DNA from 4 places in the Bacteroides sp. AN502(2024) genome. Region 3 is predicted to be linked to each of the others. Evidence: riboswitches for the same ligand, from Rfam matches in the RefSeq annotation. Region 3 holds a riboswitch; each other region holds the start of a gene.
What was found. Region 3 has a riboswitch for cobalamin ahead of AB9N12_RS01710 (TonB-dependent receptor plug domain-containing protein). Riboswitches for the same ligand answer to the same signal wherever they lie in the genome.
Positions count from the first base shown of each region.

Region 1: it holds a riboswitch for cobalamin, as region 3 does, so the genes downstream of both, AB9N12_RS11070 (YncE family protein) here and AB9N12_RS01710 (TonB-dependent receptor plug domain-containing protein) in region 3, are expected to answer to the same signal.
Region 2: it holds a riboswitch for cobalamin, as region 3 does, so the genes downstream of both, accC (acetyl-CoA carboxylase biotin carboxylase subunit) here and AB9N12_RS01710 (TonB-dependent receptor plug domain-containing protein) in region 3, are expected to answer to the same signal.
Region 4: it holds a riboswitch for cobalamin, as region 3 does, so the genes downstream of both, AB9N12_RS11125 (PKD-like domain-containing protein) here and AB9N12_RS01710 (TonB-dependent receptor plug domain-containing protein) in region 3, are expected to answer to the same signal.

Region 1 covers NZ_JBGFSP010000003.1:2,835,767-2,843,536, forward strand. The annotation lists gene AB9N12_RS11045 (SusE domain-containing protein) at 1-142, shown strand, start outside; gene AB9N12_RS11050 (glycoside hydrolase family 76 protein) at 155-1,381, shown strand; gene AB9N12_RS11055 (glycoside hydrolase family 76 protein) at 1,385-2,575, shown strand; gene AB9N12_RS11060 (GH92 family glycosyl hydrolase) at 2,580-4,955, shown strand; gene AB9N12_RS11065 (sugar MFS transporter) at 5,034-6,203, shown strand; cobalamin riboswitch at 6,287-6,498, shown strand; partial or broken gene AB9N12_RS11070 (YncE family protein) at 6,557-6,679, shown strand; gene AB9N12_RS11075 (DUF5074 domain-containing protein) at 6,707-7,770, shown strand, end outside.
Region 2 covers NZ_JBGFSP010000003.1:708,692-716,461, forward strand. The annotation lists gene AB9N12_RS02815 (DUF3575 domain-containing protein) at 1-918, opposite strand, end outside; cobalamin riboswitch at 1,433-1,637, shown strand; gene accC (acetyl-CoA carboxylase biotin carboxylase subunit) at 1,768-3,282, shown strand; gene AB9N12_RS02825 (acetyl-CoA carboxylase biotin carboxyl carrier protein subunit) at 3,305-3,817, shown strand; gene AB9N12_RS02830 (acyl-CoA carboxylase subunit beta) at 3,835-5,370, shown strand; gene AB9N12_RS02835 (N-acetylmuramoyl-L-alanine amidase) at 5,702-6,697, opposite strand; gene AB9N12_RS02840 (O-acetylhomoserine aminocarboxypropyltransferase/cysteine synthase family protein) at 6,827-7,770, shown strand, end outside.
Region 3 covers NZ_JBGFSP010000003.1:403,572-411,341, reverse strand. The annotation lists gene AB9N12_RS01730 (gliding motility-associated protein GldE) at 1-421, shown strand, start outside; gene AB9N12_RS01725 (4'-phosphopantetheinyl transferase superfamily protein) at 399-1,031, shown strand; gene AB9N12_RS01720 (DUF4465 domain-containing protein) at 1,340-2,125, opposite strand; gene AB9N12_RS01715 (YncE family protein) at 2,160-4,139, opposite strand; gene AB9N12_RS01710 (TonB-dependent receptor plug domain-containing protein) at 4,157-6,199, opposite strand; cobalamin riboswitch at 6,381-6,581, opposite strand; gene AB9N12_RS01705 (DUF5106 domain-containing protein) at 6,664-7,608, opposite strand.
Region 4 covers NZ_JBGFSP010000003.1:2,855,608-2,863,377, forward strand. The annotation lists gene AB9N12_RS11115 (YncE family protein) at 1-125, opposite strand, end outside; gene AB9N12_RS11120 (hypothetical protein) at 145-1,992, opposite strand; gene AB9N12_RS11125 (PKD-like domain-containing protein) at 2,037-3,788, opposite strand; cobalamin riboswitch at 3,951-4,150, opposite strand; gene AB9N12_RS11130 (DUF4998 domain-containing protein) at 4,360-5,853, opposite strand; gene AB9N12_RS11135 (DUF4959 domain-containing protein) at 5,870-7,273, opposite strand; gene AB9N12_RS11140 (RagB/SusD family nutrient uptake outer membrane protein) at 7,304-7,770, opposite strand, start outside.

The sequences.
Region 1 (7,770 bases), 2.4 Mb from region 3:
GTATGAGTTTCAGTGGTCTCAATGGGATCATCTCTGGAAGATGAAAGGTAGCCTGGATTATACGCATGCGACTATCACTATCGATACAAATGCGGACGGGCTGATGATGCATACATTTACTAATGTGACTCCGATTAATTAATAGAACGAACTTATGAAAAATATAAAGACTATTTTAGCTATTCTTCCGGCACTGTTATTCTCCTGTGCCGGAGATGACGTAGAGAAATATATTCCGCCTACACCGATTGTTCCGTCAGACCCCGGAGAGGAAGTCGTTTATCATAAACGCGCTAAAGAGCAGTTTGATTTGATTAATCTGTATTATCGGGTTAATAGCGGGGCAACGGAAGGATTGTATAATGAAAATTATCCCAAGAAAGAGGGTGATAACGCTGCTTCTTTCTTATGGCCGTATGATGGTCTGGTTTCCGGTGCGGCTGCTTTGCACGCCTTAGGATATGACGTGAATTATGCAGCTATGGTTAATCGCTTTGAAGTTTATTATCGTACTTCCGGTGGAGCTGCGGGTGGTTATGGTTCTCAAACCAATGGTACTACCGGTAGTGGAACGCGTTTTTATGATGATAACTCTATTGTGGGGATTGAACTGGTAGAGGCCTTTAATTTATTAAATAATCAGGATTATTTAACGAAGGCTAAAAGAGTCGTTGGCTTCTTGAAAGCAGGTGAAGATGATATGTTTGGAGGAGGTCTTTGGTGGAATGAGGACCAGAAAGGTCAACAGGGAGTTGGGGATTCGAATAAACCGACATGCGCTAATGGATATGCAACATTGTTTTTGCTTGAATATTATTCTGTATGTCCTCAAGAGGAAAAAGCGGATGTTTTAGCTTTGGCAAAACGCTTATATGCTTGGACATTGGCTAATTTGCGTGATCCGGAGGATGGTTGTTACTGGAATGATAAACAAGCAGACGGATCTATTAATAAAACAAAATGGACGTACAATACCGGTGTGATGATTTCTAATGGAGTTCGTTTATATAAGATAACCGGTGAGCAGACTTATCTGGATAGTGCCATTGCTTCTTCGGATGGTGCATATAATTATTTTGTACGTCCGCTTAACGGACTGGCTTTGGCCTATCCCGATCATGACCCTTGGTTTACAACCAAATTAGTCCGTGCATTTATCGATATTGAACCCTATTATAAAAATGCGGGTAATTATATCAAAACATTCATCAATTTCCTGGATTATGCATGCGAGAATGCTCGTTTGTCAAGTGGATTATTTTACGAAGATTGGACCGGAACAAACCCGAAACGGGCTGAACAATTGTTGATACAGGATGCCGCGCTCGAATCTCTGGGAATGATAGCTTTATATAAAGGAGAAACTGTGACGGAAGAATAGGGTATGCGTAATGCATTGAGAAATATAGTTTTTTTTGTATCAGCGGTATCCATGCTTTTCTCTTGTGGAGGAGAACCCGAAGCGACTCCAAACAAAGATAAGGCGGAGGAGATGTTTCAGCGTGTCTGGGAACTCTATCGGGTTCCCAAATACGGTCTCTTCTCTGAATATTATCCTGGTAGCCATCGTCCTGATTTGACTTATTTTAATGACTCTGCCCGACAGGCTCAAGAGGTTTCTTACCTGTGGCCTATGAGTGGTGTCTTTTCTTCAGCAGTATGGATGGCTGCCATCGAACCGGAGAAATATAGGGTTTATGTCGATTCAATGGTGATGGCGATGGAACATTATTATGATACGGCACGCGTTCCTTTCGGTTATCAGGCTTACCCTGTCCAATTTGGTAAGGTAGACCGCTATTATGATGATAATGGCCTGGTAGGCATTGATTATGTTGATTCTTATCAGGTAACTGGAAATCTTCATTATCTGGAAAAAGCGAAACAAGTCTTGACCTTTATTCTAAGTGGGTGGAATGAGAACTTTGAAGGGGCTGTTTCCTGGCTCGAAGGTGTGAAGGATCAGAAGCCGGCTTGCTCTAATGGAAAAGCGATGGTATTGGCTTTAAAACTGTATGAAGCAACTAAAGATGATTACTATCTGGAGGTGGGAAAGAAATTCTATCATTGGATTGATAAATATCTGAAAGATCCGGAAAGAGGAGTCGTTTGGAACTCATGGTTAACAACTACTTCGGCAGTATGTCCGGATTTGTATACTTACAACACAGGAACTTTGCTACAAGCAGCTGTCGCTTTATATAACTATACCGGTGAACGGGCGTATTTGGATAATGCTAAATTTCTGGCGGAAGGAAGTTATAAAGTGTTCTTTAAATACACGAAAGACGGTATCCCTTATATAGCCGATTTGCCTTGGTTTAATTTGGTTCTGTTCAGAGGATATCACGATCTGTACAATGTCACGGGAGATTCGAGATATGTGGATATCATGATAAAAGGATTGGATTACGCTTGGGATCATGCACGTGATCAGGCGGGATTGATGTATCATGACTGGACAGGGCGGACTGATGAAAAACGGCAACCGAAATGGCTGTTGGATGCTTCGTGTGTGCCGGAGTATTATGCACGTGTGGCGGTGATTAAAGGAGAAGTTAAAAACAAAAAATAAAGAAATGATGAAATTGAGATGGATAGGTAGCTTGTTGATTTTGGTTGGTATCGTAGGGTGCGAAACACCTGATCGTCCCAATCCGGTAGAGTATGTGAATCCGAATATCGGTACGGTTCATAGTCGGTGGTTTTTCTATACTCCGGCTGCCGAGCCTTTTGGTTTGGCAAAGCTGGGTGCATCTACGAACGGTACGTACGGAAATAATCAAGGATGGGAGGCTGTAGGTTATGAGGACGGGCACACTTCTATTGATGGTTTTCCATGTCTGCATGAGTTTCAGATAGGTGGCATCGCATTAATGCCTGTAACGGGAAAAGTAAAAACAAATCCGGGAAAACTGGAAGACCCCGATAAAGGTTTTCGTTCCCGATTTGATAAAAGGGATGAAGTGGCACGTCCGGGATATTATTCTGTGTTATTGAAGGATTATCAGGTAAAGGCCGAACTTACAGCGACAGCTCGTGTCGGATTCCAGCGTTATACATTCCCGGAATCGGAGAGTGCTCATCTGTTGTTTAATATAGGCAATCGTCAGGGAGAAAGTGGAGCTGTGCGTGATGCATACATTAAGCAGATAGATGGAAAAACGATTGAAGGTTATGTAATTACAGAGCCGGAATATGTGAAGAAGTATCAGGCGGGTGCTTCCGTTGCCATGTATTTTTATGCCAAATTGGATCGCGAACCGGAATCTGTCGATGTTTTCTATCAGGATAGCGCTTTGACGGCTCGTAATGAGATAAAAGGACCGGGTGCTATCATGTGTCTGAATTATAAGACAAAGAAAGACGAGATCGTCAATGTGAAAATAGGTTTATCGTATACTTCCATAGCGAATGCGAAAGTGAATCTGGAGTCAGAGGCAAAAGAGTTGACTTTTGATGAGGCTATGAAGGCAACTACGGATAAATGGAATAAGGCTTTGAGCCGGATCTTGGTTTCCGGAGGTACGGAAGATAGCAAAATCAAATTTTATACAGGGTTGTATCATGCCTTGTTGGGTAGGGGACTTGCCAGCGACGTTAACGGAGCTTATCCTAAAAATGACGGTACCATCGGTCAGATACCTTTGACAAAGGATGGTAAACCGGAATATAGTCATTATAATACAGATGCGGTTTGGGGAGCTTATTGGAATCTGACTTTTCTTTGGGCATTAGCATATCCGGAGTATTATAACGACTTTGTAAACAGTCTGTTGCTGGTGTATAAAGATGCCGGTTGGCTGGGTGATGGTATTGCCACCGGTAAGTATGTCTCCGGGGTGGGAACCAACATGGTGAGTATCACTCTGGCGGGCGCTTATAACAGTGGAATTCGCAATTTTGATGTGGAAACAGCTTATCAGGCAGCATTGAAGAATGAACTGGGCTGGGAAGGACGTATTGAAGGTGCGGGTAAAATGGATGTGAAACAGTTTGTGGAAAAAGGTTATGTGCCTTATGAGAATAGTATTTATTTCGGTACGCATCCGGAAGGTTCGAGCTTTTCCGCATCTCATACATTGGAATATAGTTTCAGTGCTTATGCGGTGGCTCAATGGGCAAAAGCCTTGGGACGTAAGGAAGATTATAAACGCTTGATGGAATTTTCTGCCGGTTGGGAGAAGCTATTCGATGATTCGTTGAAGATGATTCGTCCGAGAGTACCTAATGGTGAATTTATTGATGATTTTAATCCATTGGAGTCATGGAGAGGGTTTCAGGAAGGGAATGCGATGCAATATACTTTCTTTGTGCCGCAGAATCCGGCTCGTTTGATTGAGAAGGTAGGGAAGGATGAATTTAACAACCGATTGGATTCTATCTTTACGGAAGCTCGTAAGTCTATCTTTGGTGGTGGAAAGGTGGTAAACGCTTTTTCAGGCTTGCAGAGTCCTTATAATCATGGAAACCAGCCCAGTCTTCATATTTCCTGGTTGTTCAATTTCTCCGGTAAACCTTATTTGGCACAGAAATGGACGCGTTTGATTTGTGATGAGTTTTATGGGACAAACGGAGAACATGGCTACGGTTACGGTCAGGATGAAGATCAGGGACAGTTGGGAGCCTGGTATGTGATGGCGGCAATGGGGCTGTTCGATGTACAAGGAGGTTCTTGCGAACGACCGACCTTCCAGATTGGAAGTCCGTTGTTTGATAGGATTGAAATCAAACTCAGTCCGATGAATGCGACGGGGAAAACGTTTGTGATTGAAACGACCGGTAATACATCGGATGCCTGTTATGTACAGTCCGCTACGTTGAATGGTAAACCCTTGGAACAATGTTGGATGTTCCGGGATGAACTCTATAAAGGTGGAACATTGAAACTCAGCATGGGAAATCAACCGAATGAGCGATGGGGAGTGGAGAACCCGCCTCATTGTTCTGAATAAACAGCTTATTTTCCTCGGTGGCGATGTCGTTTGACACCGCACCGGGGATTCTACATTTTATCATATAGTGAGTTAAATATGAAAACACAAAACTCTATTTATGCGGCCCTTCCTGTTCTATTCGGATTCTTTGTAATGGGCTTCTGCGATATAGTCGGTATTTCGTCCGATTATGTTCAACGTACTTTCGACTGGTCTCCCGTGATGACGGGATTTGTTCCTTCGTTAGTCTTTATCTGGTTCCTGTTTTTGGGTATTCCTATTGGAAATCAAATGAACAAATGGGGGCGTAAAAATACAGTCCTGCTTAGTATGGGAATAACGGTAGTGGGCATGTTACTGCCATTGATCATTTATAACAGCGCAACTTGCATGATGGCTTATGCTCTTTTGGGAATTGGCAATGCCATTTTGCAGGTTTCACTGAATCCGTTATTGAGTAATGTGGTAACCAGTCAACGTTTACTGACAAGTAGTTTGACGGCAGGGCAAGTAATCAAAGCTGTATCTTCTCTCGTCGGTCCGGAGATTGTGTTATTGGCCGTGGCTCACTTTGGAGATGACAAATGGTATTATTGCTTTCCGATATTAGGCTTTATCACGTTATTATCTGCAATTTGGCTGATAGCTACTCCTGTAAAACGGGAAGATTACAGTGCTGCAATCCAGCAGCTTTCTATCAGTGATACTTTTTCTTTGTTGAAGGATAGAACGATTCTATTGTTGTTTTTGGGTATCTTTTTTATTGTGGGAGTGGATGTTGCTACCAATTTTATCAGTTCCAAACTGATGGCGGAACGGTTTGAATGGACGACGGAACAAGTGAAGTTTGCTCCACAAGTTTATTTTCTAAGTCGTACGGTAGGTGCTTTATTGGGTACTTTCTTGTTAGCCCGTATCGCTGAAATAAGATATTTTCGTGTGAATATTGTTGCCTGTATTTTCTCTTTGCTTATTCTAGCCTTTGTGCAAAACGATATGGTAAATCTGATTTGTATCGGTGCTGTCGGTTTCTTTGCGTCATCAGTATTTTCTATCATTTATTCGATGGCTTTACAGGCAAGGCCGGAAAAAGCAAATCAGATTTCCGGGTTGATGATTACTGCTGTTGCCGGTGGTGGAGTGGTTACTCCGGTAATTGGGTTGGCGATTGGAACAGTAGGTGTGATCGGAGGTGTTTTTGCCACTTTAGCTTGTGTGTGTTATTTGACTTATTGCGCTTTTGGAGTGAAAACAGTAAAGGCATAGTAACGCTATGGTTGAGATTGGAGATTTCACTTTTACACAGATTTTAATTAGAATTTTCTTCTGATTTGTTTCTATTATTGTATCTTTGCCACAGAAATTTTGGTGTCATTCGTCCGATGCTACGGAAGAATGGTGAAAAGGGAATCAGGTGTAAGTCCTGAACAGACCCGCTGCTGTAAGCTCCGCCCAAAGTTTTCCTACAATACTCAAATCCACTGTCTCGTTTTGGGGAGATGGGAAGGGCGTTAGGAAAATGGAGTAAGTCAGAAGACCTGCCAAAGTTGAATTCTTGAAACTTTCTGGGATTAGAGTTTGAAGAGTACGGTTTTTAAATCGAAATATATCTTTAATTGTTGAGGAGTACCCGTGAAGTGGTAGTCGGCTATCAACCGGAAGAGATGGTGATAAAGGATGGAAAACTTTATGTTGCCAATTGGGGCGGATATTGTTTCCCGGATTGGGACCGGATTGTATCCAATAAATAATTGATAATAGAAGTAAAAATGAAAAAGTTTTTAGTATTGGCAACTGTTGCCTTGGGAGTTGCTTTTGCAGCGTGTGATGAGGAGGAAAATTTGAGTCCGTCTGTGTCGATTGGAAATGAGTCGGGAAGTAATGTGATAGTGCAATTAGATACATTGTATCTGGATGCCCGGACTGAAAACCTGTCCGGGACGATGAAGTATGTATGGACGGTAGATGGAAAAGACGTTTCAACTGCTTCCACATATAAGTTCTCACGGCCTAAGACTGGAGAATATGCGATAGGATTGACTGTGTCGGACAGCAATGGGGAAACTTTTCAAACGAATATAACTGCCAAGGTAGAAGGTCGGTTTGGCAAAGGAACTTTTATTTTGAATGAGGGAAATATGGGTAATGAAACCGGAACTTTGACCTTTGTGGATCCAAAGGGTACGGTGATAGATAGTGCATACTATCGGGTAAATCAAACTTTGCTTGGTAATGTCTGCCAGGATTTGTTCATTTGTGATAGTAAAATTTATGTACTTTCTCAAAATGGAGCAAAGAATGGGGGTGAGGGATTACTGACTATTGCTAATGCGGATAATTTAGAGAAAGAAAGAGTTTATGATAATGCTACTTTGTCCTGGCCTACTAATTTAGCGGTAGTAAAAGAGGCTCTGTATATTCGTGATAAAAAGGGAGTCTATATGTTAAACACTTCTACAGGTGCTTTGACTTTAGTTGAAGGTACGGGTGGAGCCTTGAAACAACGTATGGCCGTGGTTGGAGAAAAAGTTTTTGTGATGGGTAACAAGAAACTTTTTGTCATTCAGAACGGAGTTGTTGTACATACTATTCCTTTTGAAGGTGCTTTATCCGGTGTGGCTAAGACGTATGATAAGAACTTATGGGTATCATGTACGAATCCGGCAAGTATTATAAAAGTCAATCCCTCTGACTATACGATCATTGACTCTCATGCTTTAGATGTCAGTATTGGTGCCGGTTGGGGTGTTGCTCCGGCTTTCTCAGCGAAAGATGATGCTATTTACTTCAGTAATGGCGGTTTTAATCTATATCGACATCTCTTTTCACAAAA
Region 2 (7,770 bases), 310 kb from region 3:
CTCCTTGGCCGCTCTGCCGAACCATTTGCGCATGGCGATGTCACCTCCGTAAGCACGCCAGTACCAATGATGACGGTCTGTCTTCCACCAGCCGTACATCCAGTTAGCAACAACAGACCAGCTCTTACCGAGATAGAGCTCCACCCCAATGTTGGGCACGGTCAACAAATCATAGAGCATGTTCGTCCGCACATCCATGTAAAAAGGTTTTTCGGGACACGGCACGTTTATGTAAATCGTGTCATGGATGAATACGGTATCTATCGATGGAACGGGGATTTCCATCTTGGGCTTCGGCATCGGAGCCACCGGGTTCCATGTCTTCTTGTACCACAGGTATAACTGTGAGGCACGAAGTTCGGGAAAAAGGTTTTTGTACATATAATAATAAGGCACGCCACCGCGCAGCCGCTGGATGCGTCTCAAGTGGTCACCTTTTGTGGGAGCGTTTCCCTGCGCCTCGTCCGCAATCTCACGCAGCAGAGCCAATGTCTCCTTTCTGTAAGGAACATTCGGGTCATTCTTCACCAGACGGATAAGACCGTTCCAGTCACGCCCAAGAAAGTTGGTGGTCTTCAGTGAGTCGGGCAGCGATCCATAGCGTGAAAGGTAATCGAACAACACGCCCGCACGTTTCTCGGAAAGCCATTTGTTGAATTTGATACTCCCCTCGGGAGATGCACCGCCCACAATAAGAATCTTTTGCAACCGGTAAACGGAGTCGGCATAGGTTATGCGCAGGCTATCCGCTATTCTGTCTAATGCAGTTTGGTTGTTGTTCAGGGAAGGGACAAAGTCTATCTTCCCTTGCCGGAAATATATCTTCACAGAATCCCGCACTTCATGCACGGTCTGTGCCGACAGGTAGCCGCCATAGAATATCAATATTAGAAGAAGTAGTTTTCTTATCATGTTCATGTGCCATCTTTAAGTTCGTCTCCTTGCAAGAGATGAACCAACTCCTTGCAAGAGATGTAATTAGCATGTATTCTGCTGATTATTAGCGGAGTAATATGTCATTTAGATCGTTTTTCGCTAAACATTATAGCTTTCTTGTAGCAGAGATGTTAAAAAACACAATGAAAGCCCTTTATTTTTCCATAATTTATTATAACTTTGCACACGTTAATCCATCTCTTGCAAGGAGATAGAGCATTCTACTCAACAAACTACATCCCCATCAGTTCCCCATTATTCCTTACAATCCTTAAGGATCAGTCTGCTCGTCCCGGCTATCACGGAAGCGTTGAGGGGGATAAAGATCCAAGAAGAGTGCAATTGAAAAACGATCCGATACACTACTTACCGATTTCATTGATATTCTAAAAGAATAAATAATCATAGTGTATAAAAACAAAAAATGGTATCAATAAGCATTGCACAAAATTGTAACTTTCGTGCAAAAAAGAGACGTTTTATTTAATATTTCTTTATCTTTGCCCTCCGAAATGGTTCAGAATCCGTATCCAACGGACAACGATTAATAGGGAATCGGGTGTAAATCCCAGACAGTCCCGCTGCTGTGAAGCTCTGTTCAATGTCTTATTAATGAACCAATTTAACGCCACTGATGTTAATCGGGAAGGCAAATAAGACAAGAGTCAGTCAGAAGACCTGCCATTTTGCGTAAGACGCTCTCCTCCTCGTGGGTTAGGAGAAAGAGTATCACTTGTTAAGCCCCAAATCAAAAAATACTGTTTTTCGTCGGGTGGAGTATGTCCATTAGACGGGAAGACATGAATATGTATGTACTTAATTTAGAAAAGTATGATAAAAAAAATCTTAGTAGCCAATCGCGGTGAAATTGCCGTAAGGGTGATGCGCTCCTGCCGAGAGATGGAGATAACAAGTATCGCTATCTTTTCCGAAGCAGACCGGACCGCGAAGCACGTGCTTTACGCAGATGAAGCTTATTGCATAGGGCCGGCAGCATCCAAAGAGAGTTATCTGAATATAGAAAAAATCATCGAAGTGGCGAAAGCAGCTCATGCAGACGCCATCCATCCGGGTTACGGCTTCTTGTCGGAGAATGCTACCTTCGCCCGTCGATGTCAGGAGGAAGGAATCATCTTTATCGGACCCAATCCGGAAACAATGGAAGCCATGGGAGATAAAATTGCTGCTCGTATCAAAATGATTGAGGCGGGAGTACCGGTCGTTCCCGGCACGCAAGACAATTTGAAAAGTGTGGAAGAAGCCATAGAGCTTTGCAATAAAATCGGATATCCGGTGATGCTGAAAGCTTCTATGGGCGGTGGTGGAAAGGGAATGCGCCTCATCCACTGTGCCGAAGAAGTGGAAGAGGCTTATACCACTGCCAAGAGCGAATCATTGTCTTCTTTTGGCGATGACACGGTTTATCTGGAGAAATTCGTTGAAGAGCCTCATCACATCGAGTTCCAGATTCTTGGTGACAAACATGGAAACGTCATTCATCTGTGCGAACGCGAATGTTCCGTACAACGCCGTAACCAGAAAATCGTAGAGGAGACTCCTTCGGTTTTCGTCACTCCCGAACTGCGGAAAGACATGGGTGAAAAGGCGGTAGCTGCGGCTAAAGCGGTGAACTATATCGGTGCAGGTACCATCGAATTCCTTGTTGACAAACACCGCAACTATTATTTCCTTGAGATGAACACCCGTTTGCAGGTGGAGCATCCGATTACGGAAGAAGTGATTGGAGTAGATTTGGTGAAAGAGCAGATTAAAGTTGCCGACGGACAGGTGCTCCAACTCAAGCAAGAAAATATCCGGCAACGCGGACATGCCATTGAATGTCGTATTTGTGCCGAAGATACAGAAATGAATTTCATGCCGAGCCCCGGTATCATCAAACAGATTACAGAACCGAACAGTATCGGGGTACGTATCGACAGTTATGTGTACGAGGGATATGAAATTCCCATCTACTACGATCCGATGATCGGTAAACTGATTGTATGGGCTACCAACCGCGAATATGCTATCGAGCGGATGCGCCGTGTGCTCCACGAATATAAGTTGACCGGTGTGAAAAACAACATCAGCTATCTGCGTGCCATCATGGACACTCCCGATTTCGTGGAAGGCCATTATGACACAGGATTCATCGCCAAGAACAGCAAACTTCTGCAACAACGTATTACGCGCACCAGCGAACGTTCCGAAAATATTGCCCTGATCGCTGCTTATATAGACTATTTAATGAATCTCGAAGAAAATAACAGCGGTGTGGCTACCGACAATCGTCCTATCAGCAAATGGAAAGAGTTCGGATTGCACAAGGGAGTATTGAGAATCTAATTTTAACAAAAAGAATTCAATTATGGAAATTCATATAGGAAACCGTGTAGCCGAAGTAGAGTTAGTCAGCAAGGAAGATAACAAGGTGGTGCTTACCATTGACGGAAAAACATTTGAAGCAGACGTAGTGATGGCGGAAAACGGCACTTGTAATATCTTGATGGACGGACGTAGTTCGAACGCACAGCTGATTCGCCGTGATAACGGGAAAAGCTATAAAGTAAATACGCATTATAGCAGTTTCAATGTAGAAATTGTGGACAGCCAGGCGAAATATCTGCGGATGCGCAAGCAAGGGGAAGAGGAACAGAACGACTGCATCACTTCTCCGATGCCGGGCAAGGTAGTGAAAATACCTGTTGTAGCCGGTCAGGAAATGAAAGCGGGAGATACCGCCATCGTTATCGAAGCAATGAAGATGCAGAGCAACTACAAAGTGACTTCGGATTGCCGCATCAAAGAAATTCTGGTTCAAGAAGGTGATAACATAACCGGTGAACAGACATTAATAACATTAGAACCGATTGCACAATAATAAGAACGGATTGCATTATGGAAGAAATGAATAAAGCATACGCCACGTTCGAGGAACGTGACCGCATCGCTTCTCTTGGTGGAGGCGCTGATAAAATAGAGAAGCAACATGAAAACGGTAAAATGACTGCCCGCGAACGTATCGAGATGCTGCTCGACAAGGGTACTTTCGTTGAACTGGATAAGTTGATGGTTCACCGTTGTACAAACTATGGCATGGATAAGAACAAAATTCCGGGAGATGGTATCGTGTCCGGTTACGGAAAGATAGACGGTCGACAGGTGTTTGTTTACGCTTATGATTTTACAGTATATGGCGGCTCACTGTCAGCCTCCAATGCTAAAAAGATTGTGAAAGTACAACAACTTGCATTGAAGAACGGTGCCCCGATTATCGCTTTGAATGATTCGGGCGGTGCACGTATTCAGGAAGGAATCGAGAGCCTTTCCGGTTATGCTGATATTTTCTATCAGAACACAATGGCCAGTGGTGTGATTCCACAGATTTCAGCAATCTTGGGCCCTTGCGCCGGAGGTGCCTGCTACTCACCTGCCCTGACCGACTTCATCCTTATGGTGAAAGAAAAAAGTCATATGTTTGTGACGGGCCCGGATGTTGTAAAAGCGGTGATCCATGAGGAAGTAAGCAAAGAAGAACTTGGCGGAGCAATGACACATAGCAGCAAGAGCGGCGTGACTCACTTTATGTGCAACTCCGAAGAAGAATTGCTGATGAGTATCCGTGAACTGCTCTCTTTCCTGCCGCAGAATAATATGGATGAGACCAAGAAACTACCTTGTACCGACGAAACCAATCGCGAAGATGCTTCTCTGGATACGATTATTCCGGCAGACCCGAACGTACCGTATGACATGAAAGACATTATCGAACGCGTTATAGACAACGGTTATTTCTTCGAAGTGATGCCCCACTTTGCTAAAAATATCATCATCGGCTTTGCCCGCATGGCAGGTCGCTCGGTAGGTATTGTAGCCAATCAGCCGGCTTATCTTGCCGGTGTGCTCGATATTGATGCCAGCGACAAAGCAAGCCGTTTTATCCGTTTCTGCGATTGCTTCAATATCCCATTGATTACCTTTGAAGATGTTCCGGGATTCCTTCCGGGATACACGCAGGAAAACAATGGTATCATCCGTCACGGTGCAAAAATAGTTTATGCGTTTGCAGAAGCTACTGTTCCCAAACTGACTGTGATTACCCGCAAAGCTTACGGTGGTGCCTATATCGTAATGAACTCCAAGCAGACCGGAGCTGACGTGAACTTCGCTTACCCCAGTGCGGAAATTGCAGTAATGGGTGCAGACGGTGCCATCAATATCCTGTTCCGCAAAGCTGACGAAGCTACAAAGAGCAAGGAATTGGAAGCTTACAAAGCAAAGTTTGCGACTCCGTATCAGGCTGCCGAGCTGGGATATATTGACGAAATCATTTATCCGAGACAGACTCGCAAACGTCTCATCCAAGCACTGGAAATGACGGAAAACAAGATGCAGACAAACCCACCCAAGAAGCACGGTAATATGCCTTTATAACAACTAGATAAGGTGCCCAAAGCATCACTCACCAAACGAGCTTGCAGAGATTCTATGATACACTTTAGAAGATTTTGTAAGCTCGTTTTTTATCGGTAAGCCTGCCGTTTTATATGTAACAAAAAAACGGTACCCCGATTCACATCGCAGCACCGTCACAACACAAACACAAAATAAAACACGACAAAACTACTATGCAATCTTCCTGTCATGCCGGGGAAGCATCTTTACTGACTTACATATATTCGCATACCTATAAGCAGCTATCAGGAGATTCGCATATATAAAACATTCAGTTTCTGATTTTGTTCACGAAAAAGAAGCAAAAATATCATTTTTTCTCCTTATAATCTTTCAGGAAGCCTTCCATCATCCATTTGGCGAGTGCCTGACGATTGGATTTCATCACCAACCGGCGCTGATCGAACGTATTCTGGATATTCCCCAACTCCACAAAAACGGAAGCGGGAGTGGTATGAGAAAGTACGTATAAGTTACGCCCGCTCACTGTGCCGGAAAAACCCCGGTTAGGTTGATGCTTATCATACTTTGACTCAAACGTGTCTTTCATGTGATTCGCCAACCGTTTGCTGTCTCCCTTTTTATTCGAATAATAGAAAAAGACATCCGTTCGTTTTCCTTTACTACGGCTATCGATATGAATAAAAATCGCCCTGCAATAAGAGTAGTTCTTACGGTCTTTCCTGTAAAAGGCATTTATTTTATCGCAACGTTGCTGTAAACGTTGCACCTGTTTCAAAGGAATCGGGTCGCCCATACAAGTCTCCCGTTTACTGTTTGACAGGTATGAGTCATCACGGATACCATCTTTAGCATCTTGAATGATTATACGGACTTCGGCCCCTTCCTGCATCAGGTTACGTGCCAGACGGAGAGCAATATCATAAGCGTATTCATCTTCGTGTAATTCGTGTGTACCACTTTTCCCGATAGCACCCGGATCAGGACCTCCATGTCCGCTGACCACATAGAAGCAAGCACCGGCAAGACGGCTGGAAGTGACTTTCACATCAGCCAGTTGCTTTCCAAACAGAGGCTCATTGAGGGCAGTTCCCTTTTTCGTTGATTTAGCTTTCGGAGGAGGGATCACATACGTCACGCCCACTTTAAGCACATTGTTCTTTCCCAGTTTCTGTTTATTCAGCTCAATAAAATCATCGTAATACTTCCTCGGAGAACGGTTGTGCCTCCACAGAAAAGAAGAGATGCCTTCACCCGCCTTCGGAGTTGCCTTCTGCTGTGCCCAAAGAGTCGTGCCCGAAAAAAGAAAAGTTAAGAATAAAAGAATATAGAGTTTATTTTTCATAACTACATGTATCTATCTCCCCGCAAGAGTATCATTTCACTCATAAACAGGGCAAAAATACAATTATTTTCCCTACTTTTGCAGCATTAAAATATTTTTTGAAATAAAACATTAAAACCCGATAACATTATGGCAAAACAATTCAAACCGGAAACTCTGTGTGTACAGGCAGGATGGACGCCTAAAAAAGGCGAACCACGCGTATTACCCATCTATCAAAGTACAACTTTCAAATACGACACCAGCGAGCAGATGGCCCGGCTGTTCGACCTGGAAGACAGTGGTTACTTTTATACCCGCCTGCAAAATCCAACGAATGACGCTGTTGCCGCCAAAATTGCCGCTCTTGAAGGCGGTGTAGCCGCTATGTTGACTTCCAGCGGTCAGGCTGCCAACTTCTATGCCATTTTTAATATCTGTCAGGCAGGAGATCATTTTGTCTGCTCTTCCGCTATTTACGGAGGTACGTTCAACCTGTTTGGCGTGACCATGAAGAAGCTAGGTATCGATGTGACTTTCGTTCATCCGGATGCCAGCGAAGAAGAGATCTCTGCAGCTTTCAAACCGAATACAAAAGCTTTATTCGGTGAAACGATTTCCAACCCTTCTCTTGAAGTACTGGATATTGAGAAGTTCGCACGCATCGCACACAGTCACGGAGTTCCCTTGATTGTTGACAACACTTTCCCGACTCCGATCAACTGCCGCCCGTTTGAATGGGGAGCTGACATCGTGGTGCATTCCACCACCAAATATATGGATGGACATGCCACAAGTGTAGGTGGCTGTATCGTAGACAGCGGCAATTTTGACTGGGATGCTCATGCTGAAAAATTCCCGGGACTTTGTACTCCGGACGAGTCATACCACGGACTGGCTTATACGAAAGCATTCGGCAAAGGTGCTTATATCACCAAAGCAACCGCCCAACTGATGCGTGACCTCGGTAGCATCCCTAGTCCGCAAAATTCTTTCTTATTGAATCTGGGACTTGAAACGTTACACCTGCGTATGCCTCAACACTGCCGTAACGCACAGAAAGTAGCCGAATATCTTTCTAAAAATGAGAAAGT
Region 3 (7,770 bases):
GGCGAATAAGATTCATATAGCCATCGTTGTAGATGAGTTTGGAGGAACTTCCGGACTGGTAACGATGGAGGATATTATCGAAGAGATTGTAGGTGAGATTCACGATGAATACGATGATGAAGAACGTACATACGTTGTGTTGAATGACCATACCTGGATATTTGAAGCAAAGACGCAGTTGACGGATTTCTATAAAATAGCGAAAGTAGACGAAGATGAATTTGAAAAGATGGTGGGAGATGCGGATACATTGGCGGGTATGTTGCTTGAGATTAAAGGTGAATTTCCGGCATTGCACGAGAAAGTGACTTATCACAATTACGAGTTTGAAGTATTGGAGATGGATAGCCGCCGTATATTGAAAGTTAAGTTTACGATTCTGCCGAAGGATGTGGAAGATGGCATTATTCCTACAACATAAGACGAATAATATACAATGGGCTGTTTGGAAGATAGAAGAGCCGTTGGAGGTATTATTGGCTCTTCTGCCCGATGCGCGAAGAATATCCTGCAAACAGGAGCTGAACAGCTTTGTCTCCGAACGTCGTAAGATGGAATGGTTGTCTGTTCGTGTTCTGTTATATTCCATGTTGCGGGAGGATAAGGAAATCGGTTATTCTTCCGAGGGAAAACCTTATCTCACCGATCATTCTTTCTTTATCAGTATTTCTCATACCAAAGGATATGTGGCTGTGATACTTAGCTCTCAGACTTCTGTGGGTATTGATATCGAGCAATATGGTCAACGGGTTCATCGGGTGTCCGGCCGTTATGTCCGCCCTGACGAACAAGCGGAGGCTTATCTGGGTGACGTGACTTGGGGGCTGTTATTGCATTGGTCTGCCAAGGAGGCGGTTTTTAAACGTATGGAAGATGCCGACGCTGATCTCCGCAAGCTTCGTCTGACGTATTTTGTACCTCAGGAAGAAGGAATGTTCCAAGTTCAGGAGTTTGTGACGGGACAGCAAAAGCTCTATGTAGTCGGTTATCGTATCCATCCGGACTTTGTATTGACGTGGACGCTCAACTGAACTGAATTAGAATAAAATTGAATCTAAAATGACAGTGCAATCCGAAGAGCCTGCGGGTATGTAAACTAAGAAACGATGAATAATCAGTGGCAAGTCTCCTCTATTATTCACCGTCTCTTTAGGGACATTTACTGAATACCCTTCGCAATGAAGTAGCTGTCTTCTATTTTGAGAATATCCCTATTAGTTTTCTAATCCTGCTGAAAATCTGTATATCAGAACAATAAAACCACTCATTGTTCTAATTATGATTCTCAAGGAAAAAGAATAAAAACTTATATATGTGTATCTGCGATGTTTACGAGTCTTTATTCTTCGATCAGAGTAATCCCGTCAAGACAGAAATAGGTCGGAGTCATTGCACCCCAATCGTTATTCTTAGTTGTCTGTAATTCAAATTTTAATCCTTCAGTTTTTCCTAAAGAGGTGAGATTTACCCACTTCCATTCATCTACTAGATTAGTTCCTTGTGCTAAGTAGTATTCTACTTTTTTTGTTTTATCTATATTGTAAATAATTACCTTGAATGAATCATTGCTATCGAATTTATCTTCTTCACCATGTTCATGAAAATAGTCAGTTCCTTCTTTCATACTATTATAGGCATATATACAATTAGTTATAAATAAGCCTTTTACTTGATACGCTTTTAGATTATTGGAATGATTGTTGTCTTTGAAGCGTATGGCAGCTTCTTTGTCGTTATTAGCGCCAATTTTATAGCCAGAAGATCCTACAATAATATACGTATTGTTCTTTACGCCTTTTTTAGGGACAGCACTGTAGTTTCCGGATGTGAGATTAGTAAAACCGAAAGCATCCATGCCAAATCCATATGAAGATGATACACAGTCAAACTCAAATACCTTTGTATTATCCTGTAAATAAGTTAAATAATAAGGAGTATTTCCCAGTTCCCAACTTTCTGCAGGGTTCTCTATATCCCCTAAATAAAGTGTTTCTGCTTCAGTTAATAGATTCTCGAGGCTAACGACAATCTCTTTTTTTTCATCACCTCCTTTTGTTTCGTCATCATCACTACATCCGCAAAAAGCGAACACAGACACTAATAAGAATAAAGATAACTTTTTCATGTTTTTGCTCTAATTTTAATTATTAATTGTTTGATTATTTTTCGTAATGTAAGTTCTCTACAGTGACAACTTCGGTAGATATTTCTCCTGTCCAACCTGTATCTTGGTTGACGGCAGTATAGATTCTAACGAAGTCTATTTTGTCTAATAACACAGGTTGTCCGTTTGGGTCTACTGCCCAGTCTATTTTAAATTGACAGTATCCGGTTTTGTTGGGATGATTATCTGCATATCCCCAAGGATAACAATAGCCTACCCAGACATTATCTTCTTCTACGGCATTGTCTTTTAGACGTGTCCCATGGAAAGTTATTTCATTTTCTTCTATCCAGTTCGGATAATAAGAATCTTGTTGATGGAATGTGTTACGTTTGACGAATCCCTCTTTTCCTAGATTATCTTTCCAGCGGACATCACCATTGACCGGTTGGGGGCGATAATAGGTGATTTCGTAATTACGTATTTCTGTATCTTTTCCGTACTCACTACCAGCCAACTCATACCATTCATCGTCAGGCATCCCATTATTGTTTATATCTTTCGAGACTAATACTATTCCCGGTTCAGCGCTTCCACCGAGTGCTCCCGTTCCAGTATTCTTGTTGTAAGTGGCATTTCCCCATATCTTGAAATCATATTCCCCTTCGATATTAGGGATTGGTTGAGGGAATCCTACTGTTATTGTTCCACCGAATCCGCCTAATGAGATAACTGATTTTTTCTTTAGCTTTTCTGTGGCACGATCTAAAACTTGTGCGGTAGTAAATCCATTTTCATAAGCCGACGTACTCGTATTGATAAACTGTCCGGGAGCAGGGCGGTATTCCCATACCTTATTGGCGAAAGCCAATGAGTTTTCAGTCGCTTCGGTGTTACCATCCATGTTGCTTTGTGAAGCCTTATCGCTGAATACAATTGTATTCGGGTTCAGCCCGATATTGTTCAGGCGGAATATGAGTTGTCCTTGTTGGTTGAAACAAAGTAAGTCGCCGTAAGTGGTGTAATCGCGTGCTTCGGTGATATATACATTGTTGCTGTAAGGGTTGATGCTGATACCGTAAGGTGTCTTTATCACAGTTCCATCGGTTATGAAATTCTCACGGATTGTCTCTTCTGTTTTCAGATTGAACATCTTGATAGAAGAAGTCTGTGTGGTATAGTTGTAATTGTATAGATAGGCTATGTCTCCGTCGATGGCGAAGTTTTGCGCTTTCTCGTTAGAATGAGTGACCTTGTTCGTCCGGCAATCTATCTTGATAAAATCATAGTCTCCGGTTTCTACATCTTCACCTCGGGTAACTACATAGACAGTTTCATCCGGACCCGCAACAATTTTACCGGGATTCGGGCCGACTGTTATTTGATGGATTTCTTTGAATGTGGTAATGTCGACAACAGACACTGTATGATCTACACCCAGCCCTGATGAATGATCCAATCCGCCGGAATTGGAAATATATAATTTCTCGTTTTGTACACAAATGCCGTCGGGGTTGCGTCCCACTGAGGTGATGGCTTCTATGGCAAGGGAAGTAGTGTCTATACGCGCAACGGTTCCGTCATAGGAACATACGTATGCCTTTTCTTTATGAAAAGCGATATAGCGCGGTTGGCGGGAACTTCCGTTTTCTGCCTGCATCTGAATCTGTTTCAATGAGGTTCCCGTGCGGAAGTCTATCACTTCTACCGTACTGGAGATATTGACTATAACATATATCTTACTTCCATACATAGCCATGTCGTTGGCTGTATCTCCTAATCCCCGGTGGTTGACGGTCTGGAAGTAATCTCGAACCATTTGCTGATTGCCGAAAGAGAAACGTGCCAAAGAACTATTGTTCTGATTGAACAGTCCTTCGCATAATACATATAATTCGGCGGTACCCGTCTCTTCCGGATCGCCTATAATACCCGACGTGAAGGGTTTATCCTCCATATCATCACAAGCCACGGATAAGGTTATCAATGACAGCCAGCACCAGAATATATATACTAATTTCCTTTTCACGACCATATCCTACTTTTTAATATTTAATACCTAATCTTTAGTGTCGCTCTTACAGATCGTCCCGGCATTGGAAAGTATTTCACGATTTCGTAATTCTTGTCCATCAGGTTCAGTACTTCCACGCTGAAAGAGGTGGTGACTCTCTTTATCTGAAAGTCGCGGCTGGCCGAAATACTGTGGTCGCTATAACTATCCAACCTGTTTTCGGCAATGTTTTGTCCCAACGCGTAGCGCTTTCCTGAAAATAGGAATGAGTAAGACAGATTGAACCATGGTGTCTCGATACCTGCCTGTCCCGAAGCGGAGACGCGGGGAGTGTAGGCTATCTGATGCTTGTAAGTCGATTTATCCTGACTCAAATCAGGGCTGGTGACATCCAATGCCCGTTGATACGTATAATTGCCGGAGAGGTTGATACGGATTTTCTCCCAAGGCTGAAGAGATAAGTTTCCGGTGACGTCGATACCTTTAATGTCTACACTTCCCAAATTTCTCATGCTCCATATCGCAAGGTTCTTGGTAGGATAAGCGATGATTTTATCCGTCACTTTGTTATAGTATGCATCAACGGTTGCCGAAAGATAAGGAATGAATGTACATACATTCTTGCTATATGTCAGACCGATATTATATTGCTTTGCATTTTCAGGTTTGAGTTTGGTGTTTCCCACTTCCTGATAATACAAGTCATTGAAGCTGGGTAGGCGGAAGATGTCTTTATAGAAGATACGGATGCGAAACTCTTCGTTACGGAACAGCTTGAATGTGGCGCTTACATAAGGGGTCAATTTGCGGTGACTGCCCGCGCTGCCACCTTCTTTGACATCTTCGTTGATAACGGTTGCCAATGCGGATGCGGAGATTGTCAGCCAGTCATTCACGTATTTCCCGGCAAGAGCCGTCAGCCATGAATAGCGGGTGGGTTGCGCAAAATGGGTAAGATTAGTATCCATTGTGTTGATACTCCCATCCGTTGAAAGGGAAAATGAAAGATTGTTCAATAATCTGTATAATACCGATGCGGAAAGATAATATTCCTGTTGGTAATAACTGTTCTCCGTTTTCCCTAAAGAGTTTTGGGTGTCGGGGTCCAGGTAACGCTGATAGCTCCAGTTCCACTTGGCGGAAGTCTGGAATACCCATTGCCGGCTGAATTCTTTCTTGTATTGGCTTTGTACGAATGCGTTTTTATCCCATAGGTGTTGGGTAGAATGGTCGTTGTAGAAAGTGGTGGCTTTGGGCAGTCCCCGGGAGGATTGAAAGTAATAAGCTTTCAACCGCCATTGCTCTTTGTCGGAGAAGTTGCCGTAGAGTCCTGCTTCGGCACGAAGGGTTTGCACATCGGTGTTCTTCCGCTTCTCCCGTGATGTCAGGTCGCCTTCCCTGTTTCCGTAGTGCAGGGTGTATGGATACTGTCCGTCTGATGACATCCATTCGCCATTGGCTGACATGCTCCATCTCTTATTGAACTGTTGTTCCAGTAGAACGGAGGGGTTGATTAATCCCCAGGAGCCGGACTTGAAAGCTCCGGATATATGGGTCTTTTCCCCTTTAGTGAACCGTGGCGTGAGTGTCTGTATGTTCAATATGCCTGCTGACGCGAAGAAGCGGGCAGGTTGGAAGATGTTATCGCTTTGTCCGTTGTTCAGAGAAAGACGGTCTACGTTGTCGAGCGAGAAACGTCCGATGTCGATTTGTCCGGTTTGGCAGTCGGTTACGGTAATGCCGTCATAACCTACGGCGGTATGCTGTGCGCCCAGGCTACGTATGGATACGGTTTTCAGTCCGCCGATACCTCCGTAGTCTTTTACGGTCACTCCTGCAAAGTGTTTCACTGCATCGGAGACTTGCAGGGCATGCAGGTTTTTCAGGGCTTCTCGGGAGAAGGTTTGTAAGGGGGCGGTTGATCGTGTCTCACGGGTCTGGTAGATGTCTGATACGGTTATTTCGGGAATGGAATATGTGTGTGCCGTATCTACTTTCTGCTGTTGTGCGAAAAGTGGTACGGACAGGAGCTGGCAGCCGAATGCTGCAAAGATCACTTTATTGAATGTTCTCTTTTTCATCGATTTCTTTCTCGGTCTGTTGCTATTGAAAAGTGTCCGGGCGAAATCCCTTCGGCCGGACACGCATAAATAAACTTGGCAGAGTTTATTCTTTTAACACACTTTCTCTGAAGCAGAGTGATGAATGAAATGATAGACGGATTGTCCGGTTCATTAGACTCAACGCTTTTTCCTCGAAAGCAGTGAAACATAGTTGCATGGTAGGTCTTCTGACTTGTTCCTGTTACAAACGCCTTCCCGGATTTGTACCCAGTGGCAATGAGTGAGTTGCTTGTAACATAGATGGAACTTACAGCAGCGGGACTGTTCAGGACTTGCACCTGATTCCCTTTTAATTGCTCCATCCGCACGGGAGGAGCAAACCAATGCGCTGCAAAGATAGGGAGTTTATTTCGCTTTTGCAAGGGGGAGAGTGTTCTTTTTCTTTCGTATCAAGACGAAAGGAAAAGAACTTGTTTTCTTATTTATAGTTCGCTTCTCATCAGTAGGTATTCTTCGATGGCTCGTGCCGGAGCGTCTTTTAGGAGTACGGTTTTTTCCTTATTTAAAAGGTAGAGGGTAGGGATGGCTTTCAAGTCGTATAATTGTTGTTCCTTGATGGCGAATCTCTTATCGTATCCGTTGATCCATTCTTTAGGAAATTCGTTCAGATGTTTGCGCCATTCGTCAAGCTCTTCGTCGGGGTAGATGGAGAGGACGGTTAGTCTCTTTTGTTCCACGAGTCGGTGGATGATAGGGGCGTTTTTCAGGGCGTCTATCGTTTCTGTACAAGCATGGCAACCGGGGTTATTGATGAATAGTAGGATGTAGTCCGTTTGCTGTTGGTAGAGAGAGCCTTGGGCACCGGAGGCAAGTGTGTAGTTGAAGTTCAGGGCTTTGGTGCCGATGCGGTTTTTCTGAGCTAACTCCCGGCGGGCTTTGGGGCGTACTTTTTCTATTTCCTCCAGTAGGGGAGAAGCTAACATGGCGTCTAATACGGGGATGTAGAATTCTTCGTTACGCATGGGCGAGTTGGGATCGTAGAGATATTTATCGGCCAGATCGGTGATGTAGGTGAATACCTTTTTGTCTGCGTTTGTCTGCTCGATTGTTTTCCGCATGGCTTCTTGTGCGGTTTTCAACGGGACGTGATTCAGTATGTCACAATAGTCCACCCAGGCTTGTTCGGTTATTTCGGGATGGTGGATGTAATTGGTGTCGGCGAAGTTTACATGATCCCAATAGTGTTTTACGAGAAACTCTGCACGTTGCTCCGGAGCTGTCATCATGGCGGGGATGGCGGGCAGGGCGAAGGTGGTAATGGTATCTCGGGGAACTTCATTTTTACAGTGATTGGAAGCGTTTCCACTTTTACAGGCACAAAGAAGAAGGATGCACCCAATAACTAGGATATTCATATTTGTTTTCATGACTTGCTGTATTTCGTTTAACTTATGTATGTGCATGGAAGTATACATGTATGGAAGACAAAGATAACTTTCTTTTTATATTTATCCAAAAAAACATCTTGATTTCAGTTGCCTGAGTTTCAAATGGTGAATAGGGGAAGTCTGATAAAGGATGATTGGGAA
Region 4 (7,770 bases), 2.5 Mb from region 3:
ATTGCACGTGTGTTTTGTGGAAAAGATTTATTAACTTGTCCGGTATTGTCGAACATCTCATCACTACAACTGCCCAGTACGAATGTCAATGCAAAGACTGAATAAAAAAGATAATTCTTTTTCATCTTATGAATTATTTAACGATTAATTATTTGTGAAATTACCATCCTGTGATTCTTTCATTTGTTGCAATGTAGGCTTAGCTCCACAACCATAAACCTTCCACTTGGTTATTATGCCATCGTCTATAAATTTCTTGAAAGAACTGAAATCATAGAGTTCAGGAAAATCCGAGATCGTGACATTGCTTAACTGACTTATACTTGGAAAGATTTCTTTTATATCTAGTTTATTTATGGAAGATGTGGTTCTGGATGTAATTGAAAATGTACCGATAGTCTCCAGGTTTTCCATCTTGAGAAATGAAAAATCTTTTTGGCTGTTATGAACATAGAGTGTAAAGCTTCCTCCTATTTCTTTGAGTTTGGGAACTTTAACGGGATTTGTCGGCACGTTATTATTCAAAGCACTGATACTGAAATTTCCTCCCACATATTCTAAATCCGGTAGGTCAATATCATGCAATATGCTGGTAGCCATTCCTTGTATGGTGCGGTATTGAACACTCAAATGGCCATTAATACGTTTTATATTTTTAATGGCCAGCCCTTTTTCTATATTGGTTTGTAATATATAGGACTCAACAGTCGTAAATCCTCTCAGTGTAGGCGGGTTCATCTTTGCTGATGAGAAAGTAATACTGCCGAAGGGCTCATCTCCCGAAATAATAAATTCTTTTGTTAAATCGTCAGTGGATGCAATGTCTACTTTGCCTACTTTTTTCCCTTGTAGGTTCAGACTGAAAACTCCAGTGTAGCGAACTAGCAATGTTCCTCCTATACTTTCAACATTGCTGAGAGTATTCTTGAGACTTTCATCATTAAAAGTGGGGCAACTGCTTAATGATAGATTTGCTTTCAGGTTTTTCAATTCCGGAATATTTAGAGTTTCCAACTTCGCGGCCCGTTTTATGTCAATAGAGATGCATGTAGTTAGCCGGGGTAAATTGATAATCTGTAATTTCGTCGTACTAGAGTTGCCGCTTATATAGAAAGTTCCATTCACAACTTCTAATACCGGTATTTCCAATTGAGTCATCAATCCTCCATTTATAATGAAATCGTTATCTACTTTCTTAAGGGAATTAAGGTTAAATTGCTCTATGATTGGAGCATCGACCGTGAATTTCCCATTTACAGATTCCAAATAGGGGAAAGAGACCTTTTGGTAATATTGGCTTTCTTTAATTGTAAGATTCTTGCGAACAGAGACCAATGAGGGTAAGGTGATGTCTGTCAGCGTTTCATTGCCGGTGGCGGGTGAAGCGATAGTCAGGCTTCCTGCTTTTTTCAGATTGGCAAGACCGTTCAGGTCTTTTCCTTGGTAATATCCACCGATATTAATATCGTCCAGTACTTCCGTAAGTGTGGACAGACCCTCCAGATTCTTGATGGGGTCTTCTGCTTTTTGAGTTGTCGCGATGGAGATACTACCTTCTATAATGGTGATATTACTCTTGGCAAACGCATCGACTTCAGTTTGTGAATTGAAAACGAAATTGGCAGCTTCACTAACGTCGGTATGGTGAACCGTATATTTGTAAGTGCGTGAAGTCCCGTTATAGGAAGTCACCGTCAGCTGTTGTTCTTCGTTCCATGTGCTGATGCCTGCCGGATCGGGGACGATACTTGCCTGCTCGCTGATAACGTAGTGTGCGGTTGCGCCGTTAAGTTCTGTTCCCTGGGGAACAGACAGAATAATCTTATCGTCTATTATGGCAGCTTGCCACGTGTTTTCTCCAAGGGACAGTGAGAAAGAAAGAATATGGTTGTCTACACCGGCAAACGGGTTCTCATTGTCGTCACTGCACGCTGTCAGGAATCCGACGAAAAATATCGTCAGAAGCATTTTCCAAGTTTTGTTCTTTGTCATAATCAAATTTTTATTGTTGTTAAAATTGTGTACTGAAAAATAGTTTAGAGTCGTTTGGGAGCCTTTTCCATTTGTATATCTCGGAAACCGTAAACTTCGGTAGATACTTCACCGAGCACTCCCGCTTGCGACTGGACGCCTGTCTGTACTTTTATAAAGTCTATATAACGCAGATTGATAGGAGTTCCGTCAGGATATATAGCATTCTTTATCTTGAAACCGTTTCCTATGGCATTGGCATTATGATTATTTCCGTTAGAGAGGAAGTCTTCACCGTAGTTATCGGCATATCCCCATCTGTAAGATTCGTTTCGCCAGATTCCATTATTGAGGAAGGTCCTTTCTTTAATCCGGGTGCCGCGCAGTTCGTATGAGTTTCCTTTCAGCCAACCGGGAAAAGCCGGACTCCGGTCTATGGTTCCTGTATTGCCACGGCTGTCTATCCACTGTACGGGCATATTGTAGATAGGAGGGCGGTAGTAAGTGACAGAATAATTCTGCCAAGTGGTAGATTTACCTGTTTCGCTACCTTTCAGCTCATACCATGTGTCATCAGGCAATCCGTTTCCGTTTTCGTCCTGCATTACGTAGACTATTCCCGGTTCGGAACTTCCGTCGAAAGCATTGCCTATGATTGAGAAATCGTATTGGCTGTTATCATTAGAACTAGCATTATAAACGCTATGGTCGAATCCTACAACGATGTATCCTCCCCACGCTCCCAATGAGACATGACTGACTACTGCATTCATCCGGGTTTCAGCATAATGGCATGCTTCTGCTTCCGTTTTTCCGCTTATTTGTTGTACGAATTGTCCGGGTGCGGGCAGAATATTATATACCGTCACTTTGCTACTCGAACTTCCTGCTTTGGGAGCACGGTAGCGAGCTGCTTCGTCCGATTGCAGGCATTCTATAGTTTGTATAGCTTCTACCGAAATATCACCGTCTGTTCCCGTTACTTTCACTTTGTACTCTCCTGCTGCCGGAGGCATAAAAGTAAAGGTTGGCTTTGTTTCATCCGGATACGGTTCTCCGTTCACTTCCCATGCATAAATGGTATTCTCCGTGTTGTCTGTAATAATAGGAGCCACATAGGCAGCGCGTCCTGCAGGTACAGTTTGACGTTCATTTTCAAAAGTAATGTTGAGTTTTCTTTGGGGTGCTACCCGTATGGTAGTTGTTGCTTTCCCCGTTCCGTCTTCGTTGGTTACTTTAAGTGTAATATGGAAGGAACCTTCATTTTCCGCCACGAATGTGTACTCTTCCTTATCACCTATTACAGCATCTTTTTCATTCGTCCATTCATAGGTGCTTCCTTCCTTGAAGTTTACAGCGGATTTGATAGTGACACTTTCTCCTACATACGTAGAATAATACTGGATTAATGACACTGACGGGACCATCTTGTTCATAACGTCTATCCGGAGTTCTTTTTGCACACTTCCGTTTTTCGCGTCTACCCTGAAAGTGAAGAACTTTTTTCCATCTGCAGGAGATGAATAGGTGAATGAGGCATCTGTACTGACTATTTTGCCTTTTTCATCTTTCCATGTATATACAGGGGCGATGGCATTATCCACAATAGGGGTGATGGTGATTTCTTTTAGTATTTTGACAGGATAAATCCCAGTACCATTGTCAAAGGTAATCACCGGTGGATTCTTTGATTCTTCTTCCGGAGCGATTACTCCATCGCCTGCTCCCAAATTGTGCTCGTTCCCACATGAGGTGAGAAGGACAATAGAGCAAAGCATCAGTAAATTAGCGGTTGTTTTCCAAAATTCATTTATCATAAGCATACTTTTAATAGGTTGCCGATAGAAATGATAATGGATTTTACCACTGGATGACAGATGTCCCGGTTAGATAAATAGAAGAAGCCTTTCTCTTTATACACAGTAGTGAATGTGTATGTAAAGAAGAGCGACGAACCACCTCCTGTATGCCGCAGGAGTAAAATCCAAACGAAAAGAGGCAGGTCTTCTGGCTTATTCCCTTATTTGCAGCGCCTTCCCAGATAAAATATCCAGTGGCAAATTGCTACAAACTATACTGTTGTCCAATAACAGTATGGAAAAATACAGCAGCGGCTACTGTTACCGATTCTCACGGTATTCCCTTTTAATCTTCGATAACTCATATTATATTGCATGCAATTCGATATAGCATGGTAACGAAGAACCCATTTTCAGATTACAAAGATAGTTATCTTTTTATATATTATGTCTCTTTTAACTATTTATTTCTCATTACGTTAAAGGGACGACAAAATGTTAATAGGACAGGTATGAACTATGAATAGATAAAAAACAAGACAACATTCAGAAAAGCGAATGTTGTCTTGTTTGCTAGGATAAGAAATAATTAATATAGCCCTATCTCTGCTATACTTATATTATAAATAGATTCAGAATGTGGCGTAGAAACAGCTACCTTTACATATCGGGCTTGTTTGCCGCCCTCTACAAATGGAATGATATTCACCTCTCCGGTGCTATGTCCGATTTCCAATTCTTCCAGATAAGTGGCATTTTCCCAAATTTCGGAATCTTTGGATACGAATATTTTGACTATGCCGGGACACCAGGAACGTTTGTTCTCATTATCGAAATAGGTTTGCACAAGTTTCAGCCCTTGCAGGTCTCTTTCTGTCTTTAAGTCCAATGTCAGTGAATAAGTCGTCAATTCTTTTGTTCCGTCAGGTTCCCAACTTGTTTCAACATTATCATCTGTCAGGCGTTCCAGATAGGATTTGTAGTTCTCAGCATCGGCCGGAGAAGAAGTGAACCTCAGGTTTGAAAGGTCGAAGAACGAATAATCGGGAACAGATGTTGCTCCTTTTTCCTCGAAATATTCAGCCTGCGCCAAATTGGAGTAATGTTTGTTGTAACGTTCCACTACAAAATCCGGATTTAATTCGTGCAGTGTCTTTAAAACAAAATCACTTAATGCAGCATCATATACCTTGCTTTGGGCAGTTTGGGCATCGTTCACTAACTCATCACGGATATAACGATGTTTTCCTAATACAAGTTTCTTCAGATTGGGTAGATTCAATAAGTCCGAGAAACTGCCGATGGTCCAGTCAAAACTGATTTCTTCGACAGTAGAAGCCCAATGATCCGGAATATCTTCGTCAAAACCGAACTGGCGTTTCATTTCCTGCTTGAAGTCTGCATTGAATAATCTGATGTTATCAAGTTCCGTGGGGGTGAACACGATTTCATCGTCACAGCCGGGAATACGGCCGGAGCGATAAAGTTCTACCGGTTTGGATGTATCTATTGCGTCGGGCAATAAGTAATAAAGTTGATTGACCAGTTGTTCATCCAGTTCGATTCGTCCGGTACTACCATCTGTCCGGGTATATGTCAGATAGGCTTCTGTAACATTTTCTTCCCATCCTTGAAAGAGGAGAACCAGGCGATCCTTCAAGAAATAATGATTGGAGATAATTTGAGTGAACGATTGTACCATCTCATGGTTGGGCGTGTACGGGCGACCGTAAATCGTGCTCTTTAAAGATGTATTTCCTTCTTTGTCAGTCGAACATACTGTTATTTCGTAATTGCCGTCCTCCAAATCCGGAATGTTGAAACTATTTGTTTCCTTGTCCAATAGCTGTTCTTTTACAATTCCGTCTTTCGACCAAGTGACTTTTATTTTATCAATTACCGGATCGGCACTGTTTGTCCAACTGACAATCAGCCTATTCCAACCGGGACGTACAACCAGGTCTGTACATTTACCGAGATAACGGATAGGACCGTCACCTGCATAGTCCTTATAGGTATCTTCCAAAGACTCGCAAGATACCATTGCTAAGATAACTACTAATAATCCGATGTATTTTTTCATGTTTATACCCCTCCTTTTAATCTTTATCAGAATATATTTCAAGTTCATGCAATGTCAGGTATTTCGTCAGTTTGTTTGTCGTATCATCACGCTCGTACGCTGACGGATACATATTATAGGCTCCATTAAATTGGATCTTCAAATAACGGAATCCCTCTTTTTGTAAGTCAATATTGATGCTCATTGATTTATAAATCGCACTGGCATCTTCCAATAGGCTTAATGTACTGAAACAGTGAGCTTTTTTGACTCCGCCACAAGTTGCTGCATGATAAGTCCAGCGCGCGTCATCGTCTATATCCGGATCGTCCTCGAATGAACTTAAAATTTCCCATTTCAAATTATTCCAGTCGGAACCGGAAACGTCTTGTCTGCAACCGTATATGGTTATGGAGCATGGCAGTTTATTCATCAGGTATCGTTTGAAATATTGCGGTCCTTGATAAGATGCTGAAGTACTACTGCCGCCCCAGTCTATAAAAGATTTGGCACTAAAGGAATATCTGCCGATATGACGATAAGCATAAAATCGGACTTCAGATACCGGGCGCATCTTCTTCAAATCAATATACATAGGCTCGGAATTTTCACCTACTCCGTTTTCTTTTGAAAGGAATGTATAATAATGATGTTCATTTTGGGTCTCGAACCAAGCGGTTCCCTTATTATCCCCGTCCGTCAGATACTGAATTCCGATTTTCTCTTCCGGCACTTCCAGCGAATTATGATAGACAATCTCAAAATTGGACGGTTCGAGTTTTTCCACATTGAAAGCCTGAATGTTCTCCCAAACCTTTTCTTTCACAATATATCCGCGGTAATCTTCAGCACGTACAATGATAGTGTTGTACGTATTTTTTTGTTGTGGTGTGTAATGCCTGATATCTTGGCCGGCGTTTAACGGGAATGATTCGAGTAATATCGTATCTTGCCGGTTATCTAACGGATTGATGCCGAGATAGAATACATGCGCCATTCCCGTAGTACCTTCGGGGTTGTTGTATTCGAGTGTGCATCCGTCCCAGCCGGATTTCACTTCCGCACTGTTGATAAAGCAGATCGGTGCAGAGTCCAATGTGCTGAAAGTTACATCGATCGGTTGTGATTCTTCATTATTCCGTTTTAGGAATGATACATGTGCCGGTACATCGCTTGTTTCCTCATTGAATCCGGTAATTGCCAGCAAGTCCGTCGAATTGCTTCCTGTCTTTAATATATTATTGCCGTACACATCCTTGTAACGCACATTTATGGCTATCACATCCGGATCATCGGGCAGTTTGTAGCGTAGCACTGCACCGCCCATTGCCGGAGTAAACTGGAAAGCACCTGCCGGCAAATCTACAGTAAATCCCTCTGATTCGTCATTGCAGGAAACAAAGGTACAAATTGCTATTATTAAATAAATGAATCTTTTCATACTTGTATTGTCTTTTAATCAATTTAACGATTACCAGCCGGGATTCTGGACACATCCCGAGATCATTACTTCTTCGCTGCCGATAGGGAAGAAGTAGTCGCGTGGAGCTGTAAATCCCCGTTTCTTCCATACGATAACCGGTTCCTTATTATTGTTGTAGAAACGATCTTCCGTATCTCCTATAATATTCCATCCATAAAGCGGTGCGTTCAGTTCCTCGTGTGCAGTCATCCAACGGCGGAGATTATAGAATCTGCGTCCTTCGAAAGCAAACTCGATATTCCATTCCTGCCGGATTATTTCACGCATGCCCGCTTGTGTCTCTACTTTTTGCGGATTACGCGCATAAGTTTTCCATGCATCGCGCACCTTGGCAATTCCTGCCCGCGTACGAACCTTGTCCAACGGGTCATATACACGTTCGTCCGGTTTGTCCAGATATTCGTTCCATGCTTCTGCCGATGCCAGCAGCAAATCCGGAAGGCGGAACAGGATGT